DNA from 3 places in the Spirillospora sp. CA-128828 genome. Region 1 is predicted to be linked to each of the others. Evidence: riboswitches for the same ligand, from Rfam matches in the RefSeq annotation. Region 1 holds a riboswitch; each other region holds the start of a gene.
What was found. A riboswitch is a leader RNA that binds a small molecule or an ion and turns the genes downstream of it on or off. The one in region 1 is predicted to bind thiamine pyrophosphate.
Positions count from the first base shown of each region.

Region 2: linked by a shared signal. The riboswitch ahead of thiO (glycine oxidase ThiO) and the one ahead of ACQPXG_RS00800 (purine-cytosine permease family protein) in region 1 are both predicted to bind thiamine pyrophosphate.
Region 3: linked by a shared signal. The riboswitch ahead of thiC (phosphomethylpyrimidine synthase ThiC) and the one ahead of ACQPXG_RS00800 (purine-cytosine permease family protein) in region 1 are both predicted to bind thiamine pyrophosphate.

Region 1 covers NZ_CP191986.1:146,001-153,713, forward strand. The annotation lists gene ACQPXG_RS00775 (heavy-metal-associated domain-containing protein) at 30-236, opposite strand; gene ACQPXG_RS00780 (Fpg/Nei family DNA glycosylase) at 431-1,294, shown strand; gene ACQPXG_RS00785 (hypothetical protein) at 1,347-2,210, shown strand; gene ACQPXG_RS00790 (SSI family serine proteinase inhibitor) at 2,292-2,753, opposite strand; gene ACQPXG_RS00795 (rhodanese-like domain-containing protein) at 2,800-3,135, shown strand; TPP riboswitch at 3,199-3,315, shown strand; gene ACQPXG_RS00800 (purine-cytosine permease family protein) at 3,308-4,654, shown strand; gene ACQPXG_RS00805 (PAS domain-containing protein) at 4,732-6,738, shown strand; gene ACQPXG_RS00810 (ATP-binding protein) at 7,109-7,654, shown strand.
Region 2 covers NZ_CP191986.1:3,247,914-3,255,626, forward strand. The annotation lists gene pknB (Stk1 family PASTA domain-containing Ser/Thr kinase) at 1-403, opposite strand, end outside; gene ACQPXG_RS16080 (DMT family transporter) at 440-1,408, opposite strand; gene ACQPXG_RS16085 (thiazole synthase) at 1,555-2,325, opposite strand; gene thiS (sulfur carrier protein ThiS) at 2,327-2,527, opposite strand; gene thiO (glycine oxidase ThiO) at 2,524-3,651, opposite strand; TPP riboswitch at 3,641-3,754, opposite strand; gene ACQPXG_RS16100 (NAD(P)/FAD-dependent oxidoreductase) at 3,850-5,067, shown strand; gene ACQPXG_RS16105 (Rv2175c family DNA-binding protein) at 5,144-5,518, shown strand; gene thiE (thiamine phosphate synthase) at 5,639-6,322, shown strand; gene ACQPXG_RS16115 (hypothetical protein) at 6,387-6,545, shown strand; gene ACQPXG_RS16120 (serine/threonine-protein kinase) at 6,553-7,713, opposite strand, start outside.
Region 3 covers NZ_CP191986.1:4,592,148-4,599,860, forward strand. The annotation lists gene ACQPXG_RS22525 (alpha/beta hydrolase family protein) at 1-1,295, opposite strand, end outside; gene ACQPXG_RS22530 (helix-turn-helix domain-containing protein) at 1,376-1,939, shown strand; gene ACQPXG_RS22535 (metallophosphoesterase family protein) at 1,974-2,810, shown strand; gene ACQPXG_RS22540 (TetR/AcrR family transcriptional regulator) at 2,824-3,411, opposite strand; gene thiC (phosphomethylpyrimidine synthase ThiC) at 3,585-5,336, opposite strand; TPP riboswitch at 5,332-5,445, opposite strand; gene ACQPXG_RS22550 (hypothetical protein) at 5,543-6,631, opposite strand; gene ACQPXG_RS22555 (sensor histidine kinase) at 6,826-7,713, shown strand, end outside.

The sequences.
Region 1 (7,713 bases):
CCCCGCCCGGCCGGCGGGGCACGCACCGCTCAGGTCGTCAGCTGGTATCCGGCCTCTTCGACGGCGTCCTTGACCCGGGCGTCGTCGAGCGGGGCCTCGCTGGTGACGGTGACCTCGCCGGTCTGGAGGTCGACGTCGACGCCGGTCACGCCGGCGATCTGCTCGACCTCCTCGGTCACCGAGCTCACGCAGTGGCCGCAGGTCATCCCGGTGACGGTGTAGGTGGCGGTGCTCATCGGCATCTCCTTCGCTTTTACCCCTGGGGGGTATCTGGTAAGGCTCATGCTGCCATAACCGGATGCCTCTGACAACCCCTGGGGGGTATCTGCCGATTCCGAGATCCCGGTCACAGTGCCCAAGGTTTTCCACAGGCTTCCACAGGGCTGTGGACGACGTTCCGGCGGCGCGGCTCTTCGCCGATACTGAAGCCATGCCTGAGCTACCTGAGGTGGAGGCGCTGGCGGGGTTCCTGCGGGAGCGCGTGGTCGGCCATGTCGTCGCCCGCGTCGATGTTCTCGCCATCTCCGCGCTGAAGACGTACGACCCGCCGGTGACCGCGCTGGGCGGGCTGACCGTCACCGGCGCGGCCCGGCACGGCAAGTTCCTCGACCTGGACGTCGACGGGCTGCACCTGGTGATCCACCTCGCCCGCGCCGGCTGGCTGCGCTGGCGGGACGAGATTCCGTCGAAACCCGTCCGGCCGGGGGGCAAGAACCCGCTCGCCCTGCGCGTCCACCTGGACGACGGCTCGGGCTTCGACCTCACCGAGGCCGGAACCAAGAAGGGCCTCGCCGTCTATGTCGTCCGCGACCCGGACGACGTGCCCGGCGTGGCGTCGCTCGGTCCCGACCCGCTGGACGACGCGTTCACCGTCGAGGCGCTGGCGGGGATCGTCGACGGGAAGCGCAGCCGGATCAAGGGCCTGCTGCGCGACCAGCAGGTGATCGCGGGCATCGGCAACGCCTACTCGGACGAGGTGCTGCACGTGGCGAAGATGTCCCCGTTCAAGCTCGCCGCGTCGCTCACCGAGGACGATGTCGCCGTCCTCCACGAGGCGATCGTCGGCACGCTCCGGGACGCGGTCGAGCGTTCACGCGGCCTCGAAGCCCAGGACCTCAAGGGCGAGAAGAAGACGGGGCTGCGGGTGCACGGGAAAGCGGGCCAGAAATGCCCGGTGTGCGGCGACACGATCCGCGAGGTGTCGTTCGCCGACTCGGCGCTTCAGTACTGCCCCACCTGCCAGACCGGCGGCAAGCCCCTCGCCGACCGCCGCATGTCCCGGCTGCTCAAGTAATTCGCGCCGGAACCCGGGCGGGGGCGGCGTATCGTGTCGCGAGGAAATCGGGATGACCGCCTCGCTTGGAGCCGCCATGGGCTACCCCCCTTACCCCCCACGGCCCGGCCCGCACGCACCCGGCTACGGGCCGCCGGGCCAGGGCTACGGGCCGCCCGCGCCGGGCGGCGTCCCCGCACCGCCGTACGCCCCGGCCGGGCCGCCGCCGGGCTATGCCCCGCAGGGGTATCCACCGCAGCACGGCGGTCATGCTCCGCCGGTCGTCCCGCAGCCGGGCTATCCCGCACCGCCGCAGCCGCAGCCCCCGCAGCAGCCCGCGGATCTGTACGGCTCGCCGATCCTCGTCTACGACCAGCCTGCGCAGTTCTTCTCGACCGAGGCGAACTACACGATCTGGAGTCCGCAGGGGCAGCCCGCCGCGTACGTCCGCGAGGAAGGCGTGAGCGGTGCCAAGAAGGCGCTGCGCGTGATGAACCAGGGCAGCCAGACGAAGGCCGAACGCAAACTGTCGATCTTCCGCCCGGACGGCATGCCGTACTTCCACTTCTACAAGCCCTACGGGTTCATGGGGACGCCCACCATGCAGGTGCTCGCTCCCCGGGGCGGTCTGATCGGGTACCTGCGCAAGCGGGCGATGCGCGGCTGGGAGATCCTCACCCCGCAGGAACAGCAGATCGGCTACTACGAGCTGCTGAGCGGCCGGGTCACCGACTGGCAGCAGCAGGAGCTCGCCCGGATCCAGCGCGGTTTCGAAGGGATGGGCGAGTTCCTGTCGCAGGTGTTCACCGGCGCCGACCGGTACGTGCTGCGCATGCACGTCCAGTTGCAGGAGCCGATGCGCACGCTCGTGCTGGCCTGCCCGCTGGCCTTCGACACCGCCGTCTCCCAGAACCGCAGCATCGGCGGCTGGCTGTGACGCGAACAGGCCCCGGCCGGACGGCCGGGGCCTGTTCGTCCCTGCACCGAGCCGGAACGGGGATGGCTCGGTCAGAGGGTTTCAGCGGACCTTGGGGACGTTGCCGAAGAGCGGGCCGATCTCGCTCCAGCGGTGCAGCTGGCAGCCGTCGGCCCGGGTGAACTCCGTGTCGATCCGCTTGCCCTGCCAGGTGCCCGTGACCGTGGCGACCTCAGGGCCGCCGTAGATCTTGGTGCACATCTGGTCCTTGGGGACGGGTTTGAAGGGTTCCTTGACCTTGGTCAGGGCCGCGCACGCGTCGGAGGCCTTGGGATGTGTGCCGCCCGGCGGTGCGCAGGTGAGCTTCCAGGTCTTGGCGGGAGCCTCCTTCGAAGCCTTGACCTGAACGGTGAGTGAGTCCGCCGGCGTGCCGGACGGCTGCACGGACGTCGTGCCCGAGGGCTTGTCGGCGGGGTTTCCGTTTGCCTGTTCGTCGCCGCAGGCGGCCAGAGACAGGAGCATGGCCAGCCCGGGCGCCGCGAAAAGGAGCGTCCGATACCGCATGCGTGATTCGACGCAGGGGGGCTTCGCGCGGTTCCATGGGGGTGTGATGAATTTCGGGGAAGACGTGCCCGCCGTGGTCGCCGCCGACGTCCCGCAGGACGGCTACCTGCTGGACGTCCGGGAGCAGGACGAGTGGGACGCGGGTCACGCGCCCGCGGCCGTCCACATCGCCATGGGCCAGCTCGGCGATCGTGCCGGGGAGGTCCCGCGTGACCAGGAGGTTTTCGTGATCTGCCGGTCCGGGGCCCGGTCCGCGCAGGTGACCGTGGCGCTGAACCAGGCGGGCTGGCTGGCGCGGAACGTCGACGGCGGCATGAAGGGCTGGGCGGAGGCGGGGCGTCCGATGGAGGGCGCCGGCGACGGCCCGCCGTACGTCGCGTGATCCGCAACCTATGAGGTGATTGCCCCTTTTAGCGCGTGTCGGGCGGTTGTACGATCGGGCCTGACCGATACCCGCGGGAGCTCGGGCCACAGCCGGGCTGAGAGGGCGGCCTCCAAGGCGTCGCCGACCGCATGAACCTGTCCGGGTAATGCCGGCGTAGGGAGTGTGTCCCGTGACGTCCGACGTCGAGAAGCGCCCTCAGGACGAGCGGCCCCGCAACGAGGTCCCCTTCACCCTCGACGAACCCGCCCCCAAGGTCCTCGGTTTCTGGGACCAGAGCGCCTTCTGGGCCAACCTCGGCGTCAGCCTCCTGGCCTTCTCCGGCGCCTACACCGTCCTCGCGCCGGACGCCGATGGCAGGCCGACCATCTCGATCATGGCCGGCATCGTCGCGATGGCCGTCGGAACCGCGCTCGGCGGGCTGATGCTCGGCCTCGCCGCCGTCCCCGGCGCCCGCACCGGCCAGCCCGCGATGGTGCTGCTGCGCGGACTGTTCGGCGCGCGGCTGTCGTACGCGCCCACGGTCCTGAACATCGCGCAGCTCGTCGGCTGGGGGACGTTCGAGCTGATCGTCATCGCGGACGCGGCCCGCGAGCTGTGGGACGGCGTCCCGCGCTGGGGCTACGTGATCGCCGCCGGGGCGGTCACGACCGTGCTGACGATCTGGCCGCTCGGCTCGGTGCGGGTGCTGCGCCGCTACGTGACGGTCGCGGTGGCGATCGCGCTCGTGTACTTCTACGTGGAGCTCGTCCGGCAGCCGCTGCCCGACCTCTCGCAGGGCTCGTGGGACGGCTTCTGGGTCGGGGCGGACGCCGCCCTCGCCGTGTCGATCTCCTGGGTGCCGGTCGCCGCCGACTACACCCGGCACGCGCGGACCGAGCGCGGGGCCTTCGGCGCCGCGGCCGCGGGCTACTCCGTCACGCAGATCGTCGCCTATGTCCTCGGCCTGCTGGCGCTGGCGCTGGTCGCGGGCGACTCGACCAAGATCTTCGACCCGTTCCTCGGCCCCGCGCTCGGCGTGGTGTTCTTCGCCGTGTTCGTGCTGCGGGAGGCGGACCAGTCGTTCGCCGACACCTACTCCACCGCCGTGTCGATCCAGAACCTCTTCCCGCGCGCCGACCGCCGGGTGCTGAGCGTCGTGCTCGGCGCCGGCATCACCGTCCTCGCGCTGGTCCTGGACATCGGCGACTACGCGGGCTTCCTGTCGCTGATCGGGTCGGTGTTCGTGCCGATGCTCGGCGTCCTCGCCGCCGACTTCTTCCTCGGCCGCCGGACGCGGGACGGCTGGGACGTCTCGCGCACGGCCCCGTCCCGCTGGGGGATGATCGCGGCCTGGGCGATCGGGTTCGTCGTCTACCAGCTCGTCAACCCCGGCACGGTCGGCCGCTGGGCGGGCCTCTGGCACGACGTCCAGGACGCGCTGCACTTCACGCCGCAGACCTGGATGAGCGCCTCGCTGCTGTCGTTCCTGGTCGCCGGGGTGGCGGCCGCCCTCATCGGCAGGCTTACCAAACGGTAAGGTTTGGGTTCGTTGAAGGGTCGCTGAGCAAGTTTCGGCGCAAGTTGCCCCGCCGTGGGCCGGAGTCCGGTGGCACGATGACAGACGTGTACGAACACGTCCACGATCCGATCGCGCGGGCCGTCATCGAGAGCGCCGCCGACGCGATCGTGGCCGTCGACCAGAAGCACCGGGTGACCGTGTGGAACCCGGCGGCCGAGCGCATGTTCGGCTGGCCCGCCCGGGAGATGATCGGACGCGTCCCGCCGATCGTCCCGGACGAGCTGAAGGCCGAGCAGAACGCCGTCCACGAACGGCTCCTCACCCGCCGCGCCGGCGAGGGCGAGGGCGGGCAGATCTCGATCGCGACCCGCCGGTTCCACCGCGACGGCCGGCTCATCGACGTGCGCATCGACACGAGCCTGCTGAAGGACCCGGACGGCACGCTGCTCGGCTGGGTCGGGGTGTACCACCCGGTCGACGACGACGAGATCGTCCAGCACCACATGACCGAGCGGGCCCGGCTCGTCCGGCGGCTGAACGACATCGTCGCCGACCTGGGCGCCGAGCTCGACCTCGCCGTCGTGCTCGACCGGATCACCGCCGCGCTGATCGAGCTGACCGGCGCCGACGCGGGCGGGTTCGTGCGGATCGAGGGCGAGCGGCTGCGGCTGGTCAGCATGTCCGGGCTGCCGGAGCGGATGCGCGGCACGTCCGCCGAGCTGCGGCCGAGCCTCGTCGGGGAGCTGCTGCGGTCGGGCAAGACCGTCAAGCTCGCCACCGGCGAGCGGCGCCTCGGCGACCTGATCTGGTCTGAACTGTCCGGTCTGCACACGATCGCGCTCGGCCTGTCGTACCTGCAGAACCGGCCGTACGGCGCGCTGTACGCCCTGTTCTCCGGTCGGAAGGTCGGGCATACCGAGCTGGAGCTGCTGGAACTGCTCGCCGGGCACGCCGGGGTCGCGGTCGGCAACGCGGTCGCGTACGCGGAGGTCGTGCGGCAGCGCGCGCACGAGCGCGCCGTGATCGACTCCAGCGCCGACGGCATCGCGGTGCTCGACCACGACCTCGTCGTCCGGCACTGGAACCACTCCGCGCACACCCTCACCGGCATCCCGCCGGAGGATGCGATCGGCCGTCCGCTGCCGTTCGACATGCCGGCGCTCGGCGAGGAGCTGACGTTCCGGCTGGAGTCGGGCACCTGGCTGAACGTGCTGGCCGCCGAGATCGAGGAGACCGGCGAGCTGGTCGTCGACTTCCGCGACGTGTCGGAGGCCAAGGCGCTGGAGGAGGCGAAGGACCTGTTCCTCGCCACCACCAGCCACGAGCTGCGCACCCCGATCACGGTCGTGCAGGGGTTCGCGTCCACGCTGGTCAACCGGTGGGACGAGATGGCCGACACCGACCGCCGCGCCGCCGTCGCCACCATCGCCGAGCGCGCCCAGTCGCTCGGGCGCCTCGTCGAGCATCTGCTGCTCGGCTCCCGCGCGGGCGCGGACGAGCTGACCGTGACGATCGAGTCGTTCGACCTGACCCGGGTGCTGGAGGGCGTCGTCGCCGGATTCCGGTCCCTGTCGCCGCTGCACCGCGTCGAGCTGGACGTCGAGCCGGCCCTGCCGTCCTGCCGGGGGGACGCGATGGCGACCGACATCGTCCTCGGGCAGCTGCTGGAGAACGCGTTCAAGTACTCGCCGGACGGCGGGACGGTCGGCGTCCGGGCCCGCTGGGAGGCGTCCGGCATCGTCGTCACCGTCTCCGACGAGGGGATCGGCATCCCGCTCGGCGACCATGAGCGGATCTTCGAGCGGTTCGTGCAGGGCGACGCCGGGGACCGCCGGCGGTTCGGCGGCATCGGGCTCGGCCTGTACATCGTCAAACGGCTGACCGAGGCGCAGGGCGGCACCATCTCCGCGCATCCCGCGCAGCGTGCGATATCTCACATTGAAACCCCCCAAAGTCCGTCTAAAGGGACGCCCAGTGTTGATCTGGGTGATATGGAACGAACCACTCGACCGCTTTCGGTTACGGAGCGTCACGGACCCGCAGATGGCGCGTGGGCGGGCGAAGGCACGTGCATGCGCCTCGTGTTGCGGGCCGCGCCCTGATCCGGACGGTTACTTACCGTGAGGACACTCCGTCCCGGGCGGCCCGGTGAGAGCTGCGTGACCAGGGCTTTCGGTGATCTCGACGGGTGGCACGCTGGTTACGTGCGGGAAAGTACGGTGTCCCAAGGGTGTGACGGACGAAACGCGCGCGTGAGGAGTAAATGCGCCGTTGGCTGGATAGATCCTTTGATGGTTGCCGTTGGTGACGAGATTCCGATCCGGGGGTGATCACCGTGACCGGACGTACGGTGACTCGTTGTGCAGGTGGTGAACTGAATCGTTCGGGTTTCCGGCCGCGACCATCAGGGCATTCCGGTCGTACCGGAAGAGCGATGACGGGGTTCGTCCGAGTGAGCGGAACCAGGGGGAGGTGAGGGCGTCGAGCGTCGTACTGCTGCCACACGCACCGTCCAGCGTCGCGGTCGCCCGCAGGCGCCTCGGCTCGGAACTGGCCGGCTCCGGCGTCTACGAGTCCGTCGTGGACGACGCGAGCGTCATCGTCAGCGAACTCATCAGCAACGCCCTCCGGCACGCGCGGCCGCTGCCCTCCGGTCAGGTCAGGGTCTGCTGGCGGCGCCGCGGCGACCTCCTCGAACTCGAGGTCAGCGACGGCGGCGCGATGACCGAGCCGCGGCGCGGCCCCGGGACGCTGTCCTCGCTCGGCGGACGCGGGCTCGGCATCGTCGAGGCCCTGTCCGAAGGATGGGGGGTGCGCCACGAGGAAGGCGCCACCACGGTCTGGGCCATCGTCCGGGCCCCCCGGGCGCCGGGCGGAAACGGGATGGTCGCCCCCACCGGTGCGCATGCCGTCGTCCCCGATCTCTCCAGCTTTCCCGACCTGCTGGACGAACCCGGCGAAGACCTGTGTGGCGGAACCAGGAGTGAAGTGGCTCCAAGTAGGGCATACCCGGCGTAGAGGGACCCTGCCTGGAAGGAACCCCGCCCGACCTTGTATGGTCCTCACCAAGCTCGGGC
Region 2 (7,713 bases), 3.1 Mb from region 1:
CCCGGTGCGCGGCGCCGAGGGCGGCCAGCACCGGCAGCATGATGTCCAGCGCGGCGCGCGGCCCGAGCCGGCCGAGCGAGTTCAGCGCGTCGCGGAGCGTGCGGCCCGGGACGTACTCCATGACCAGGAAGGTGTGCTCGCCGTCGGTGCGCTGGTCGTAGACCGCGACGACGTTCGGGTGGGAGAGCGCGGCCGCGGCCTTGGCCTCCCCGATGAAGCGGACGACGAAGTCCTCGTCGGAGGCGAGTCCGGCGTGCATCACCTTGATCGCGATGATGCGGTCGAGCCTGATGTCGCGCGCGACGTAGACCGTCGCCATGCCGCCGCGCGCGATACGGGACTCAATGCGGTAGCGCCCGTCGAGCACCCGCCCGACGAGTGGATCAGCAACCGTCGTGTCCATCGGTGCGAGTTTACGGGCGAATCGGCGTGGATCTCATCAGTCGCGAGTATGAGCATCGATGAGCCCGGAGTGTGATTCCGGGGCGGCGGGTTCCGGAGTGACCGGCGGGACGCGGCGGCGGAGCGGCCGGGTGCTGCGGGACACGGCCACGCCGGTGAGGCAGAGCAGGCCGCCGGCCAGCGTGATCAGCCCGGGGACCTCGCCGAGGAACAGCCACGACATCGCGACCACGAGGGCGGGCGCGGCGTAGGTGGTGGCTCCCATCTTCCCGGCGGACGTGCGGGCCAGCGCGTAACCCCAGGTGGTGAAGGCGATCGCGGTCGGGAAGACGCCCAGGTAGATCATGTTGAGGGTGGCGCCCACCGGGGCGTGCGCGGCCTCGGACACCAGTTGCCCGGAGAACGGCAGGGTCGCGAGCGCGCCGATCGCGCAGGCGAATGTCGTGAACTGCAGCGCCGAGGCGTGCCGCAGCGCGGGCTTCTGGCTCACCACGCCGGCCGCGTAGGTGACGGCGGCGAACAGGCAGAGCAGCACCCCGCCGACGGACGAGCGGCCCTCACCGGACATCGACAGCCCGACGACGGCGGCGCCGGTGAACGACACGGCCATGCCGATCATCAGCCGGGACGACAGGCCCTCCTTCAGCAGCCAGCCGCCGAGGAGCGCGATGAGGATCGGCCCGATGTTGACGACAAGGGCGGCGGTGCCCGCGTCCACCAGTTGCTCGCCCCAGTTCAGCGCGACCATGTAGGCGCCGAACCACAGCAGGCCCGCCGTGACGATGCCGGGCCAGGCCGCCTTGGGCGGCAGGCCCTCCCGCCGGACGAGCCAGAGCGCGCCCAGCACGACCGTTCCGGAAAGGAGGCGGCCGAGGGCGAGGGCTCCGGGGCTGTACTCGGCGCCCGCGCTGCGGATCGCGACGAAGGCCGACGCCCAGAGGACCACCGTCACCGTGGCGGCCGCCACCGCGAGTTTGCCGACGCGCGCGCCGCTGTCCTGCTGCATGTCACGCACCTTAGGTATGGGTCGTTTCCATGAACACCGAAACGATCTGCCGGGTTGCGGCACGGCGTCCGGTGGACGGCCCCAAGTCTGGAGGCGCGGACATTTCAGGTCCAGCGAAAACTTCTACAACCGAACCTTTAGCGATGCTACGAGGTGGCGAGGCCCTCGAAGGGGGAGGACGCCTGCGCGTACCGGCGCTTCGGGATCCGCCCGGCCAGCCTGGCGAGCCGCCCGCCCTCGACCGCGTGCCGCATCGCGGCGGCCATCCGGGCGGGGGACTGCGCGCGGGTCACGGCGGTCGCGAGGAGCACGGCGTCGCAGCCGAGCTCCATGGCCAGGGCGGCGTCGGACGCGGTGCCGAGCCCCGCGTCCAGGATCACCGGGACGTTCGCGCGCTCGACGATCAGCTCGATGTTGTGCGGGTTGCGGATGCCGAGGCCCGACCCGATCGGGGAGCCGAGCGGCATCACGGCCGCGCAGCCGAGCTGCTCCAGGCGGTGCGCGAGGACGGGGTCGTCGTTGGTGTACGGCAGGACGGTGAAACCGTCGTCGACGAGCTGCTCGGCGGCCTCCACGAGCTCGATCGGGTCGGGCAGCAGCGTCCGCTCGTCCGCGATCACCTCCAGCTTGACCCAGGCCGTGCCGAGCGCCTCGCGGGCGAGCTTGGCCGTGAGGACGGCCTCGCCCGCGGTGAAGCAGCCCGCCGTGTTCGGCAGGATCCGGATGCCGCACTCGGCCAGCACGTCCAGCACCGAGCCGCGTGCGGACGGGTCCACCCGCCGCATCGCGACCGTGGTCAGCTCCGTCCCGGACGCGGTGAGCGCCTCCCGCAGCACCGTCATGCTGGGCGCGCCCCCGGTCCCCATGATCAGCCGCGAGCCCAGCTCCTCGCCGGCGATGACCAGCTTGTCCTCCACGTCATCCTCCCTGTACGGCGGTCAAGACTTCGAGCCGGTCGGCGTCGCGCAGGGTCGTCGTGTCCCAGGCCGAGCGCCGGACGACCTCGTCGTTGAGCGCGGCGGCCACGCCGGTCCCCGCGGCGGTGACGGACGCGACGGCCTCGGCGACGCTCACGCCCTCCGGCAGCTCGCGCGGCTCACCGTTGACGATCACCTTCATGCGTTCACCCCGGCGGAGAAGCGGCCGGGCGTGAACGGCCCGGCGATCTCGGGGACGGGCCCGTCCAGCAGCATCGCGGACAGGATGTCCGCGCTCACCGGGGTCAGCAGGATGCCGTTGCGGAAGTGCCCGGTGCCGACGTACAGGCCGGGCATCGCGGTGGGGCCCATCACGGGCGCGTTGTCCGGGGAGCCCGGACGCAGCCCGGCCGTGACCTCGGCGAACTCCAGTTCGGTGATGCCGGGCAGCAACTCGCGGGCGTCCCGCAGCAGCTCCCACAGCCCGCCGGCGGTGACGCGCGTGTCGAAGCCCAGCTCCTCCTGCGTGGCGCCGACGACGACCTCGCCGTCCGCGCGCGGCACCAGGTAGACCGACGACCCCTTCACGAGCCCGCGGGTCGACCGCCGGATGAACGGTGTCCGGGTGCGGAGCCGGAGCACCTGCCCCTTCACCGGGCGGACGGGGGGCACGGTCCCCGGCGGCAGGCCCTCCAGGTCGCCCGACCACGGCCCGGCGGCCAGCAGCACCCGGTCCGCGTGGACGACCGTGCCGTCGTCCAGCCCCACCCCGGCCGCCGCGCCGCTCTCGGCGACGACGCGCGCGGCGCGCCGCCGGACGAGCCGGACGCCGAGCCGCTCGCACGCCGCCAGCAGCGCCGGGGTGAGCCGGCGCGGGTCGACCGAGCCGTCCTCGGGGGCGAGCAGGCCGCCGCGCACGCCGGGCGCGAGCATCGGCTCCAGCCGCCGGCACTCCCGGCCGGTCAGGGCCTCGACGGGAATGCCGAGGCTCTCCTGGAAGCGGCGCAGGTCGTCCAGGTACCGGAGGTCGTCGGAGTCGGACGCGACCTCGATGATCCCGTCGGTGCGGTAACCGGTCTCCAGGCCGGTCAACTCCTCCAGTTCGGCGACGAACGCGCCGTACCGGTCGCGGGAGGCGAGGCCGAGCCGCAGCAGCGGCTCCTCGCCGTACGTCAGCTCGCTGACCGGGGTGAGCATGCCCGCCGCCACGGACGAGGCGCCGGACGCGGGCGCCGGATCGACGAGGGTGACGGCGGCGCCGCCCGCCGCGGCCCGCCAGGCGGTGGCCAGGCCGATGACCCCGGCGCCGATGATCACGATCTGCATGCGCGCTCCCTTCGCCGGCATGATCCGGATCAGGTCGTGGCGGTCGGCGGCCCGTTCAGCCGCCCTCTCAGCCCGGTCGCACCGGACTCCCGCGCTCTGTGCCGTTTTTACCCGGTTCCCACCTTACGACCTTGGCAACGCGCGCCATTGCCTGGACAGGTGTCCATCAGAGAATCGCCGCCGGTTAGGGTTGCCTTCATGGAGAGGGTCATCGTCGTTGGCGGCGGGCTGGCCGGCGTGCGCGCCGCCGAGGCCCTGCGGAGCAAGGGGTACGAGGGCGCGCTGACCCTCGTGTCGGCGGAGCGGCACCGGCCCTACGACCGTCCGCCGCTGTCGAAGGCCGTCCTCGCGGGCGAGTCCGACGACACGACCGTCGACGCGGACTGGGACGCGCTGCGCTGCGAGCTGCTGCTCGGCGAGCGCGCCACCGGCCTGCGGCTGGACGGGCCGGGGCGCGGCGGCACGGTCGCGTCCACGGCGGGCGACCTTCCGTTCGACGGTCTGGTGATCGCGACCGGCGCGGCCCCGATCACGCTGCCGGGGGACGGTCGCCAGCACGTCCTGCGCACCATCGACGAGTCCCGCGACCTGCGGGCCCGGCTCGTCGAGGGCGCCCGGATCGTGATCGTCGGGGCGGGCTGGATCGGCGCCGAGGTCGCCACGACCGCGGCCGGGAAGGGCTGCCGCGTCACCGTCGTGGAGGCGGCCGACACCCCGCTCGCCAACGCGATCGGACCCGAGGTGGGGGCGCTCACCGCGCCCTGGTACGCCGAGGCCGGGGTCGAGCTGCGGACCGGCGTCAAGGTGGCGGAGGTGCGCGACGGCGGCCTCGTCCTCGCCGGCGGGGCGACGATCGACGCGGACGAGGTGGTCGTCGGCGTCGGCGTCCGGCCCGTCCTGTCCTGGCTGGAGGGCTCCGGCCTGCTGCTGGAGCGCGGCGTGGTCACCGACGGCTCCTTCCGCGCCTACATGGGCGAGGAGGATCCCGGTTCGCTCCGCCCGGACGTCGTGGCGGTCGGGGACTGCGCCGCCTGGTGGTCGCGGCGCTACGGGCGGCGGCTCCTCGTCGAGCACTGGGACACCGCCCTCAACGCCCCCGAGGTCGCCGCCGCGGCCCTCCTCGGCCGGGACGCCGAGTACGACGCCGCCCCCTACTTCTGGTCCGAGCAGTTCGGGCGCATGGTCCAGTACGCGGGCAGTCACGCCGCGTCCGAGCGGCTCGTCCACCGGGGCGACCCGTCCGGCCGCAAGTGGGCCGTGGCGTGGCTGACCGGCGACCGCCTGGACGCGATCCTCACCGTCGACAGGCCCCGCGACCTGGTGCAGGCGAGGCGGGTGATCGCCGCCGGGACGCCGGTGGATCCGGAGGCGATCGCCGACCCGGACGTGCCCGTCCGGCAGGCCGTTCGCGGATAGCGATCGCGGGTGGGGTAACGGTTGTCCAGGGGGTTTGAGGGTTCCGATGGCGTGGTAGCAAGGGGGCGTGACGCAGATGCACGCAACCGTTGACAGCGCACTGGACCCCCGCACCGACGCCCTCGCCGGCGAATGGCTCACCCTCAGGGAGACCGCCGAGCGGCTCGGGATCAAGCCCCACCGGATCAAGCAGCTCATCCACGAGCACCGGATCCTCGCGGTGCGCCGGGACGGCGAACCCATGGTGCCCGCGGCCTTCATCAAGGACGGCCAGGTCATCAAGGGGCTGCCCGGCACGCTGACGCTCCTGTCGGACGCCGGATTCGACGACGTCGAGACGATCCGCTGGCTGTTCACGGCCGACGACACGCTGCCGGGAACGCCCGTGGACGCGCTCACCGAGAACCGGGGGACCGAGGTCCGCCGGCGCGCCCAGGCACTGGCTTTCTAGGGCGCCCCCCGCGCTTTCCAGGGCATACGACGCATGTGACACGATCGCGAGGTCACGCGTGACGGCACCGGGCCGCCGCGTGACCTCGTGACCGCTCTTGGGAAAGGACGTTCCTCCGCCGTGTCCAGGCACCTCCCCGGCGAGCGCGCGGTCGCCCTGCGCGCCCGGCTCAGCCGAGCCCGCCTCTACCTCTGCACGGACGCGCGTGAGCGGCAGGGGGACCTGCCCGACTTCCTGGACGCGGTCCTCGGGGGCGGCGTCGACCTCGTCCAGCTCCGCCAGAAGGGCCTGGAGGCGCGGCAGGAGATGGCCTACCTGGAGATCTTCCGGGCGGCCTGCGAGCGGCACGGGGCGCTGCTGGCGGTGAACGACCGCGCCGACGTGGCGCACGCCGTCCGCGCGGACGTGCTGCACCTCGGCCAGGACGATCTGCCGGTGCCCGCCGCCCGCGAGATCATCGGCGGCGACATGCTGATCGGACGGTCGACGCACTCCGGCGAGCAGGCGTCAGTGGCGGCGGCCGAGCCGGGCACCGACTACTTCTGCGCCGGCCCGGTCTGGCCGACGCCGACGAAGCCGGGGCGCCCGGCTCCGGGGCCGAAGCTGCTGGAGTACGTCGCGGCGCAGCGGGTCGCGCGGCCGTGGTTCGCGATCGGCGGCATCGACCTCGGCAACCTGGACGAGGTCCTGGCCGCGGGGGCGACCCGCGTCGTGGTGGTCCGGGCGATCACCGAGGCGGACGATCCGGGTGCCGCCGCGGCCGAGTTCGCGCGCCGGCTGGCCTCCCGGACACCGGCCTCCTGAACCTTGTCATGGTTTGACCTGTATCACGGTGCGGGTCCCGGATCGATCACCGACAATAGGGATCATGAACGTGGGACCCGACGACGACCGCTCGGTCGACCTCGACGACGACCTGGAGATCCTGCCGGACCAGACGTCCGACGACACCGATACCGGGTGGGGCGAGTGGCGCGCCGGCGACGACGACTCCCGGCTGCTGGAGGACCGTCCGCCGCACTGGTGACCGACGGTCAGAACAGCATGCCGAGCGCGAACCCGGCGACGACGACGGCGCCGAGCGCGACCATCATCCGCCACCGGTAACGGGGGATCCGGGTCGGGCGCGGCTTCGGCGCCGGACCCTGTCCCGCGCGCAGCGCCCGGACGAGCTGCGCCGCGGTCGGCCGCGCGGCGGGGTTCTTGTCCAGGCAGCGGGCCGCGAGGTCGCGCAGCGGCCCCTCCATGTCGCCGAGGTCCGGCCTGCGGGACGTCACCCGCCGCATGACCGCCGCGCTCGGCCCGCTGCCGAACGGCGGGTGCCCGGTCGCGGCGAACACCATCGTGGCGCCCCAGGCGAACACGTCGGCGGCCGGCCCGACCGGCTCCTCCTCGATCTGCTCGGGCGCCATGTAGGCGGGGGTGCCGACCGGGCCGGTGGTCAGCGGCGTGTCCAGCCCCAGGGCGTCGGCGGTGCGGGCGATGCCGAAGTCGATGACCTTGGCGCCGTCCGGGCCGAGCAGCACGTTGCCGGGCTTGAAGTCGCGGTGCACGATCCCGGCGCGGTGGATCGCGGCCAGCGCAGCCGCCGTGCGCGCCGCGAGCTTGCGCAGCCGCGGCGCGGGCAGCGGGCCGCGGTCCTCGACGACGTGCTGGAGCGAGGGCCCCTCGACGAACTCGCTGACGATGTAGGGGCGGTCGCCGGTCATGTCCGCGTCCAGGACGCGCGCGGTGTGCCGTCCGGACACCCGCAGCGCCGCGTCCGCCTCTTTGACGAAGCGGCTGCGCGCCCGCTGTCCGGCCGCCACGCCGCCGCGGAGCAGCTTGACGGTGACGAGCCCGCCGTCGCCGTCCCGGCCGAGGTACACCACGCCCTGCCCGCCCTCGCCGAGCCGTCCGAGCAGTGTGTAGCCGCCGAGGCCGCGCGGGTCGTCGGGGCCGAGCGGCGTCTCGTGCCGCCGGTCCCGGCCGTGGCCGTGCCGGGACATGGCGCCCTGCCTTTCCGGGCCGCCCGGGCGCTTCGCGCCGCCCTGGCGTTCCTGGCCGCCGCGCCCGTCCGGGCCGCCCTGCCGGTCGGCGCCGGAACGGGCCTGCCCGGCATGTGCCTGGCCGTGGCGCGGCTTACCGGGCCGGCCCGCATGGGCCTGGCCGGACCGCCCGGGGCGGGCGGCGGTACGCGCGGGACTGGGGTTCGT
Region 3 (7,713 bases), 4.4 Mb from region 1:
GTCGCGATCGCCGCCGCGACCGCGGCCACGGCGAGCCCCTGCAGGATCAGCCACGGCAGCGGCCTGCCGCCGAGGACGGGGCCGGGGTCGGGCGAGCTGCCCGCCACCAAAGAGAAGAGGTAGACGACCGGGCCGAACCCGGCGGCGAAGCCCGCGCCGGCCAGCAGCCGCGCCCAGCGGCTCACCGGGCGGACCCTCCGGCCGCGGAGCCTGCGCACCAGCGCCACCAGCGGGTACGCGGTGAACGCCACGAGGAACAGCAGAACCGCCGCCAGGTGCACCCACCGCGACTCCCACCACGGCAACGGCTGCACCTCGACACTGGGGTATTTCTGGTGCAGGGGCGTGGCGGCATCGGCCTCGGGCAGCTTCCCGTTCGTCACGTCATGCACCCACGTGCCGACGAGGTCGGCGTAGCCGGGGGCCAGTTCGGCGCCGCGGGTGATGCCGCCGTCCGGCGTCAGGTGGGCGGCGTGGTCGGCGCCGGTGAAGAAGCGGAACGTGTAGTGGGTGTTGCCGCCCCGCCGCAGGGCCCGCGCGAACAGCGGCGGGTTGTCCTCGGGCGGGGTCTGCAGGTCGTACTCGCCCCAGACGCCGAGCAGCGGCTGCCGGACGCGCTGCAGGACGCCCTGCGCGTCGAAGTACGCCTCGGCGAACAGGCCGGCGTCGCCCGCGAGCCGGGCGAGGGCCGGTTTGCCGCGGTCGACCAGCGAGCCCGAGACCCCGGCCCGGCGCAGGTCGTAGCTCTCGTTCCAGTTCTGCTGGCGGATCGGCGTCATGGCGTTGCCGCCGACCACGATCACGAAGGCCGCGTCGGCCGTGCGGGACGCGGCGAGCGGCGCCACCCAGCCGCCCTCGCTGAGCCCCCACAGGCCCACCTTCGCGGGATCGACGCCGGGTCGCGCACGCAGTGCGCGCAGCCCGCCGAGCGCGTCGTCCGCGAGGTCGGAGTAGTCGCGGTGGAGGTCGGTGTACCCCTCTGAGCGCTTGTCGTAGATCAGCACGGCGAGGCCGCGGCGGGCGAACTCCGTGGCCTCGGTGAGCAGGTGTTCGCGCGGCACACCGGAGCCGGACCCGGTGACGAGGACGACCCCGGGCCGGGGCGGGCCCTTCTTCGCCGGCGCCAGGACCGTGCCGTGGAGGGTCAGCCCGCCGGCCCCCGCGAAGCTCACGTCCGTCGTGGTCAGGCCGGGCGGTGCGGGGACCGGCCCCGACGCGGGTGCGGCGGCCCGGGCGGGCGCCGCGAGGAGGGCGCCGAGGACGAGCGCCAGGAGGAGGGTCAAAGCGGTCTTCATGGCGGCGACCCTAGAACTGCAGAGAAAGCTCTGCAAAGAGTTCTCTGCAAATATACCTCTGGAGTACTAGGCTGCTCCCCATGAAGGACGAGGAGCCCGTCATCCTGGACGACCCGGGACGGATCAAGGCGCTGAGCCATCCCCTGCGGCGGCGGATCCTGCACCGGCTGCGGGCGCACGGCCCCGCGACGTCCACGACGATCGGCGAGGCGCTCGGCGCCAACACCGGCACGACCAGCTACCACCTGCGGCAGCTGGAGAAGTATGGGTTCATCGAGGAGATCCCGGAACGGTCCGCCGGCCGGGAGCGCTGGTGGCGCCGGGCCGAGGGGCCGCGCGACGTCCGCACGCCCGACCCGGATTCCCTGCCGCCCGAGGACCGGCCGGTCCTCGCCGAGCTGCTCCGGATCGGCCACGCCGAGGACATGGAGCTGTTCGGGCGGCTGCCCGCGGTCTACGAGCGGGAAAGGAGGTGGGCGCTCCTGTCGCGCGGGTTCGCCCACATGACCGAGGAGGGACTGGCCGAGTTCTTCGAGGCGTACATCCGCCTGCTGCACGAGCACGCGCACCGCCGGGAGGACGCGCCGCCGGGGGCGCGTCCCGTCCACATCCGCCTGTTCACCCTGCCCGCCGACGACGAGTGAGGCCGCCCTCCCTGCCGGGGCTTACGATCTCTGGATGGGCGGTGTCTACGCGATCAGCGACCTGCACGTGGGGTTCCCGGAGAACCGCGCGTTCGTCGAGGGGCTGCGGCCGGTGTCCGGCGGCGACTGGCTGATCGTGGCGGGCGATGTCGCCGAGCACTTCGCCGACGTCGAGTGGGCGCTCCGCACGCTGAGCGAGCGCTTCGCGACCGTGCTGTGGGTGCCCGGCAACCACGAGCTGTGGACCGTCAAGGACGACCCGGTGGCGCTGCGCGGCGAGGCCCGCTACCGCCGGCTCGTCGACATGTGCCGCGGCCTGGGCGTGCTGACCCCTGAGGACCCGTACCCGGTGTGGGACGGCGAGGCCGGTCCCGTGACGGTCGCGCCGCTGTTCATCCTGTACGACTACACCTTCCGGCCGGACGGGACGTCCACCAAGGAAGAGGCGCTTGAGGTCGCACACGAGGCGGGTGTCGTGTGCACCGACGAGGTCTATCTGCACCCCGACCCGTACCCCACCCGGGACGCCTGGTGCGCCGCCCGGATCGCCTACACCGAGGAACGCCTGGCCGCCCTGGAGCCGGGAACGCGGACCGTGCTCGTCAACCATTGGCCGCTCGTCCGCGAACCCACCCGCGTCCTGTGGTATCCCGAGTTCGCCCAATGGTGCGGCACCGAGCGCACCGCGGACTGGCACGCGCGCTACGGCGCGGTGTCCGTCGTGTACGGGCACCTGCACAACCCGCGGACGATCTGGACCGGCGACGTCCCGCACATCGAGGTGTCGGTCGGCTACCCGCGGGAATGGCGCAAGCGGGCCGAGGAGCCGCGCGGCCCTCGCCGCGTCCTGCCCAGTCCCGACACGGCCTGACCGGCGGCGAGGGCTAGCGGGCCTTGCCCGGCATCACGCCGGTGGCGGCGAGCGACAGCAGCCGGCCCGCGGCCACCGGTTCCCGCTCGGTGACCGCCGCGATCGCCCCGGCGAGCCTCAGCACGTCGGTGAACGGGACCCCGGCGGGCGCGTCCCCGGCACGCTGCGCGCGGGCGAACAGCGCCTCGCCCGCCTCGTGCATGGCCCTCCAGGAGCGGGACGGTTCCGGCCGCTCGTCCTGGAGCGACACCATCGCCGAGGCCGCCATCCCGGGGAACGCCGTGACCTCGGAGATGAACGTCCGCAGCCACGTCATGAGGGCCTCGCCCGGCGCCGGGGTGACCATCAGGTCGCGGGCCGCCGCGGCGAGGTCGTCGTAGACCCCGGCGAGCAGCGCCTCCAGGAGGTCCTGGCGGGTGGGGAAGTGGCGGTAGAGCGTGCCGATGCCGACCCCGGCGCCACGGGCGACGCCCTCCAGGGACGCGCCGGCCCCGTCCCGCTCGAACGTCTCCCGCGCGGCGGCGAGCAGCCGCGCACGGTTGCGGCGCACGTCGGCGCGCACCGCCCGGGCGCGGGCCTTCGGCGTGTCGTCGCTGGTCACCTGGGTCGTCGGTCCTTCCCGGCGGGTAGACGGCGCTGCGGCGATTCGAGGGGATCCGCGGCTTTGGAACGGTCCTTCGATCCTATCCGCGCCGCCCCGGTGACCGGTGGCCGGATGCGCCCGGGCGCCCGGCCCGCCGCGGACGGTGCCGCGGCGGGCCGGACGCCGTGCGGTCAGGAACCGGCGGGGGAGACCGGCAGGTAGACCCGCCCGCCGGCCGCCTTGAACTCCGCGGCCTTCTCCCGCATCCCGGCGGCGAGCGCCTCGCCCTCGGCCAGCCCGTGCTCGCCGGCGTACCGCCGGACGTCCCGCGTGATCTTCATCGAGCAGAAGTGCGGGCCGCACATCGAGCAGAAGTGCGCGGTCTTCGCGGGCGCCGCCGGGAGCGTCGCGTCGTGGAACGCGCGGGCGGTGTCCGGATCGAGGGAGAGGTTGAACTGGTCCTCCCACCGGAAGTCGAACCGCGCGTCCGACAGCGCGTCGTCCCACGCCTGCGCGCCCGGATGGCCCTTGGCCAGGTCGGCGGCGTGCGCGGCGATCTTGTAGGCGATCACGCCGGCCTTGACGTCGTCGCGGTCCGGCAGCCCGAGGTGCTCCTTCGGCGTGACGTAGCAGAGCATCGCGGTGCCGTGCCAGCCGATCATCGCGGCGCCGATCGCCGAGGTGATGTGGTCGTAGCCGGGCGCGATGTCGGTGGTCAGCGGGCCGAGCGTGTAGAACGGCGCCCCGTCGCACCACTCCTGCTGCAGGTCGACGTTCTCCTTGATCTTGTGCATCGGGACGTGCCCGGGCCCCTCGTTCATCACCTGGTTGCCGTACTCCGCCGCGATCCTCGTCAACTCGCCCTGCGTGCGCAGCTCGGCGAACTGCGCCTCGTCGTTGGCGTCCGCGATCGAACCGGGGCGCAGGCCGTCCCCGAGCGACCAGGTGACGTCGTAGGCGGCGAAGATCTCGCACAGCTCCCGGAAGTGCGTGTAGAGGAAGTTCTCCTCGTGGTGCGCCAGGCACCAGGCCGCCATGATCGACCCGCCGCGAGACACGATCCCCGTCTTGCGCCGCGCCGTCAGCGGCACGTACGGGAGCAGGACCCCGGCGTGCACGGTCATGTAGTCCACGCCCTGCTCGGCCTGCTCGATCACCGTGTCGCGGAAGACCTCGTAGGTCAGCTCCGCGGGGTCGCCGCCGACCTTCTCGACGGCCTGGTAGAGCGGGACGGTCCCGACCGGCACCGGAGAGTTCCGCAGGATCCACTCCCGCGTGGTGTGGATGTCCTTCCCGGTCGACAGGTCCATGATCGTGTCGGCGCCCCACCGGGTCGCCCACGTCATCTTCTCGACCTCGTCCTCGACCGAGGACGCGACCGCCGAGTTGCCGATGTTCGCGTTCACCTTCACCAGGAAGTTCCGCCCGATGACCATCGGCTCGATCTCGGGGTGGTTGACGTTGGCGGGCAGCACGGCGCGCCCGGCCGCCAGCTCGTCCCGGACGAACTCCGGCGGCACGCCCTCGCGCAGCGCCGCGAACTCCATCTCCGGCGTGATCTCCCCGCGGCGCGCGTAGGCGCGCTGGGTCACCGCGCCGCCGGCCGCCCGGCGCGGCCGCCGCGGCAGGAAGTCCTCCCGGACCACCTGCGCGGGGCCGCCCAAGGCGGCGGGCGCCGGCCGCCTCCCGTCGTCCTCGGGACGCGCCGCCCGCCCCTCGTACGGGACGGTGTCGCCGCGCTCGGCGATCCACGCCTCCCGCACCGGGGGCAGCCCCCTGCGGACGTCGGTGTCCTGCTCAGGATCGGTGTACGGCCCGGAGGTGTCGTACAGGACGACGGCGTCGCCGTTGGTCAGCGGCACCTCCCGCATCGGGACGCGGATGTCGGGGCGCGAGCCCTGGAGGTAGGTCTTGCGCGCAGCTGGAACCACAGGTTCGGTCATGACGACTCGATCTCTCCCTACGCCGGCATTACCCGGTCAGGTTCATGCGGTCAGCGGCCGTCCCAGCCGCTATCTCAGCCCGGTTCGCCGGGCCCCCGCGATCTGTCGCCCCCGACGCTAACCCGCCGCACCCCCGTTGCCGCAACCGCCGCCGATGCGGTAAGCGCGCCCGCGTGGGCCGTGCGCGGGATGCCTGAGCGCCGGCGTCAGGACTGGCGGGCGATGCGCACGGCCATGGGCAGGGCCAGGGCGAGCGCGCGAAGCGGTTCCGGAGCCGACGGCGACCGCTCCAGCCACATGCGGCTGTCGTCGGCGCCGCTCTTGGTCCGCAGCGTGGCCGACCGCCGTCCGTCCACGCCGGTGACGATGTGGCGGTCGCCGGCCTGCCGGGTGCTGCCGAGAAGCACGCCGCCGGTGGTGTGGAAGGACGGCTCATGGCGGCCGCGCACCACGCCGAGGAGGCGGCCGTCGGGGTCGAACACGCGCAGGCGGTCGCGGCCCAGCGGCGAGGACGTGCGCTTGAACACCAGCAGCGTGCGGGCGTGGGGGTCGCGCAGCACGATCCTCCGGCGGCCTCTCCCGGGGGCGAGGGGGAAGAAGCCCGACCGCCCCCGCGGCGGCCTGCCGAGCGGGCCGTGGGCCACGGCGAGGAGGGCGCCGCCGCGTTCGTCGCGGTAGCGGCCGACGCCGTCGACCAGGACGCGGTCCGCCTTGAGCAGGGCGCCCGCCGGGGGCGGCGGTACCTCCCTGCCTTCGTCGTCCATGACGCGCCAGGCGACGCCCAGGATCTCCGTGGTCGCGTTCTCCGCCGCACGGACCCAGCCCGAGGGGAGCGACCGGTCGCGCAGCAGCGTCACGGCGCCGTCCTCGATCTTGGCGACGGCGTCGACGCCCGGGGCCGCCTCGGAGTCGAACCAGATCGTCCAGACGGGGTCGGTGACCGGCCACGTGATCCCGACCGCCTCGACCGCTCCGGCGGGGATCTCCGCCCGCTGCTTGCGGCGGCGAAGGGCCACGCCCTTCTCCGAGATGGTCACGACGAGGCGGTCGCGGTGCATCGCCCATGCCCAGAAGGCGGCCGCCAGCGCGACGAGCGCGCAGCCGCCGCCGAAGAAGCCGGTGGCCCGGCGGGCCTGCTCCGGTTCCCAAGCTTCGGCGCTGGAAAGCGTGGACAGGGAGACGAGCAGGCCGGCGGCGAGCGCGGAGAGGAAGATCCGGAACGGCCGTCGGTACGCTTTCCGGCCGAGCGTGATCCGGAGTTCCGGCGGGGGGACAGCGGGCGGGGGGACGGACAACTGTCGGCCCTTCGTGACGGGGTTTGCAGAACTATAGGGCGGGGCGGCCGGTCCGGAAGGAGAGCGCGATGAGAAAGATCATCCTGTTCGTCCCGGTGTCCCTCGGCGGGTTCTCCCCGGAGGACGCCTCCGCGCGGAACACGGGGTGATGCGCGAAGATCGCGGGACTCGGGGACAATGGTCGGGTGGTGACGATGCCCAGGGTCGGTGTGACGGCGAAGGACGCCCTGCTCGCGGCGCTGCTGGCGGGGGTCGCGGCGATCGTCGCGGCGGTGTGGCCGGGCGTCCGGGAGCTGGACGCGCCGGGGGCGCTGCTGCTGGCGGCCGCGCACGTGCCGCTCGCGGTCATCAGGCGCTGGCCGACCCCGGGGCTGGTCTCGCTGGTGATCCTCGTGCTGCCGTACCACCTGGCGCAGTACCAGCACCACGCGCTCGTGCCCGCCGAGGTGATCGCGCTGTTCGCCTACGCGGTGCTCGGGCACCGGGTCCGGATCGTCCTCGGCGTGGTCGCGTCCCTGCTCGCCGTGTGCGTGGTCGGCATGGCGATGCGGGCGGGCGGCGGCTCGCTGCGCGAGCAGATCGCGGTCATCGAGGCGGTGGTGTCCGTCGTGATCGCCGTCCAGGTGTGGCGGGTGCACCGGGCGCGGCTCGCGACGATCACCGAGCGGGCCGAGCGGGCCGAGCGGACACGGGAGCAGGAGGCCGGCCGGCGGGTGGCCGAGGAGCGCCTCCGGATCGCCCGCGACCTGCACGACCTTCTCGCGCACAGCATCACGCTGATCGGCGTCCAGGCCGGCGCCGCGGCCCATCTGGTGCGCGGGGACCGGCCCCTCGACCGGGAGGAGCTCGCCGATGCCCTCGCGTCGATCGCCGGCACGTGCCGGGACGCCCGCACCGAACTGCGCGGCACCCTCCAGGTCCTGCGCGGGACCGACGTCGGGACGCCGGGGACGCTCCCCGGCCCGGGCGGCATCGGGGAGCTGGCGCGGGCGGCCCGCGGCGGCGGGATCGACGTGGACCTCCAGGACGGCGACGTGGGGGCGCTGCCGCCCGAGATCGGCGTCGCGGCGTACCGGATCGTC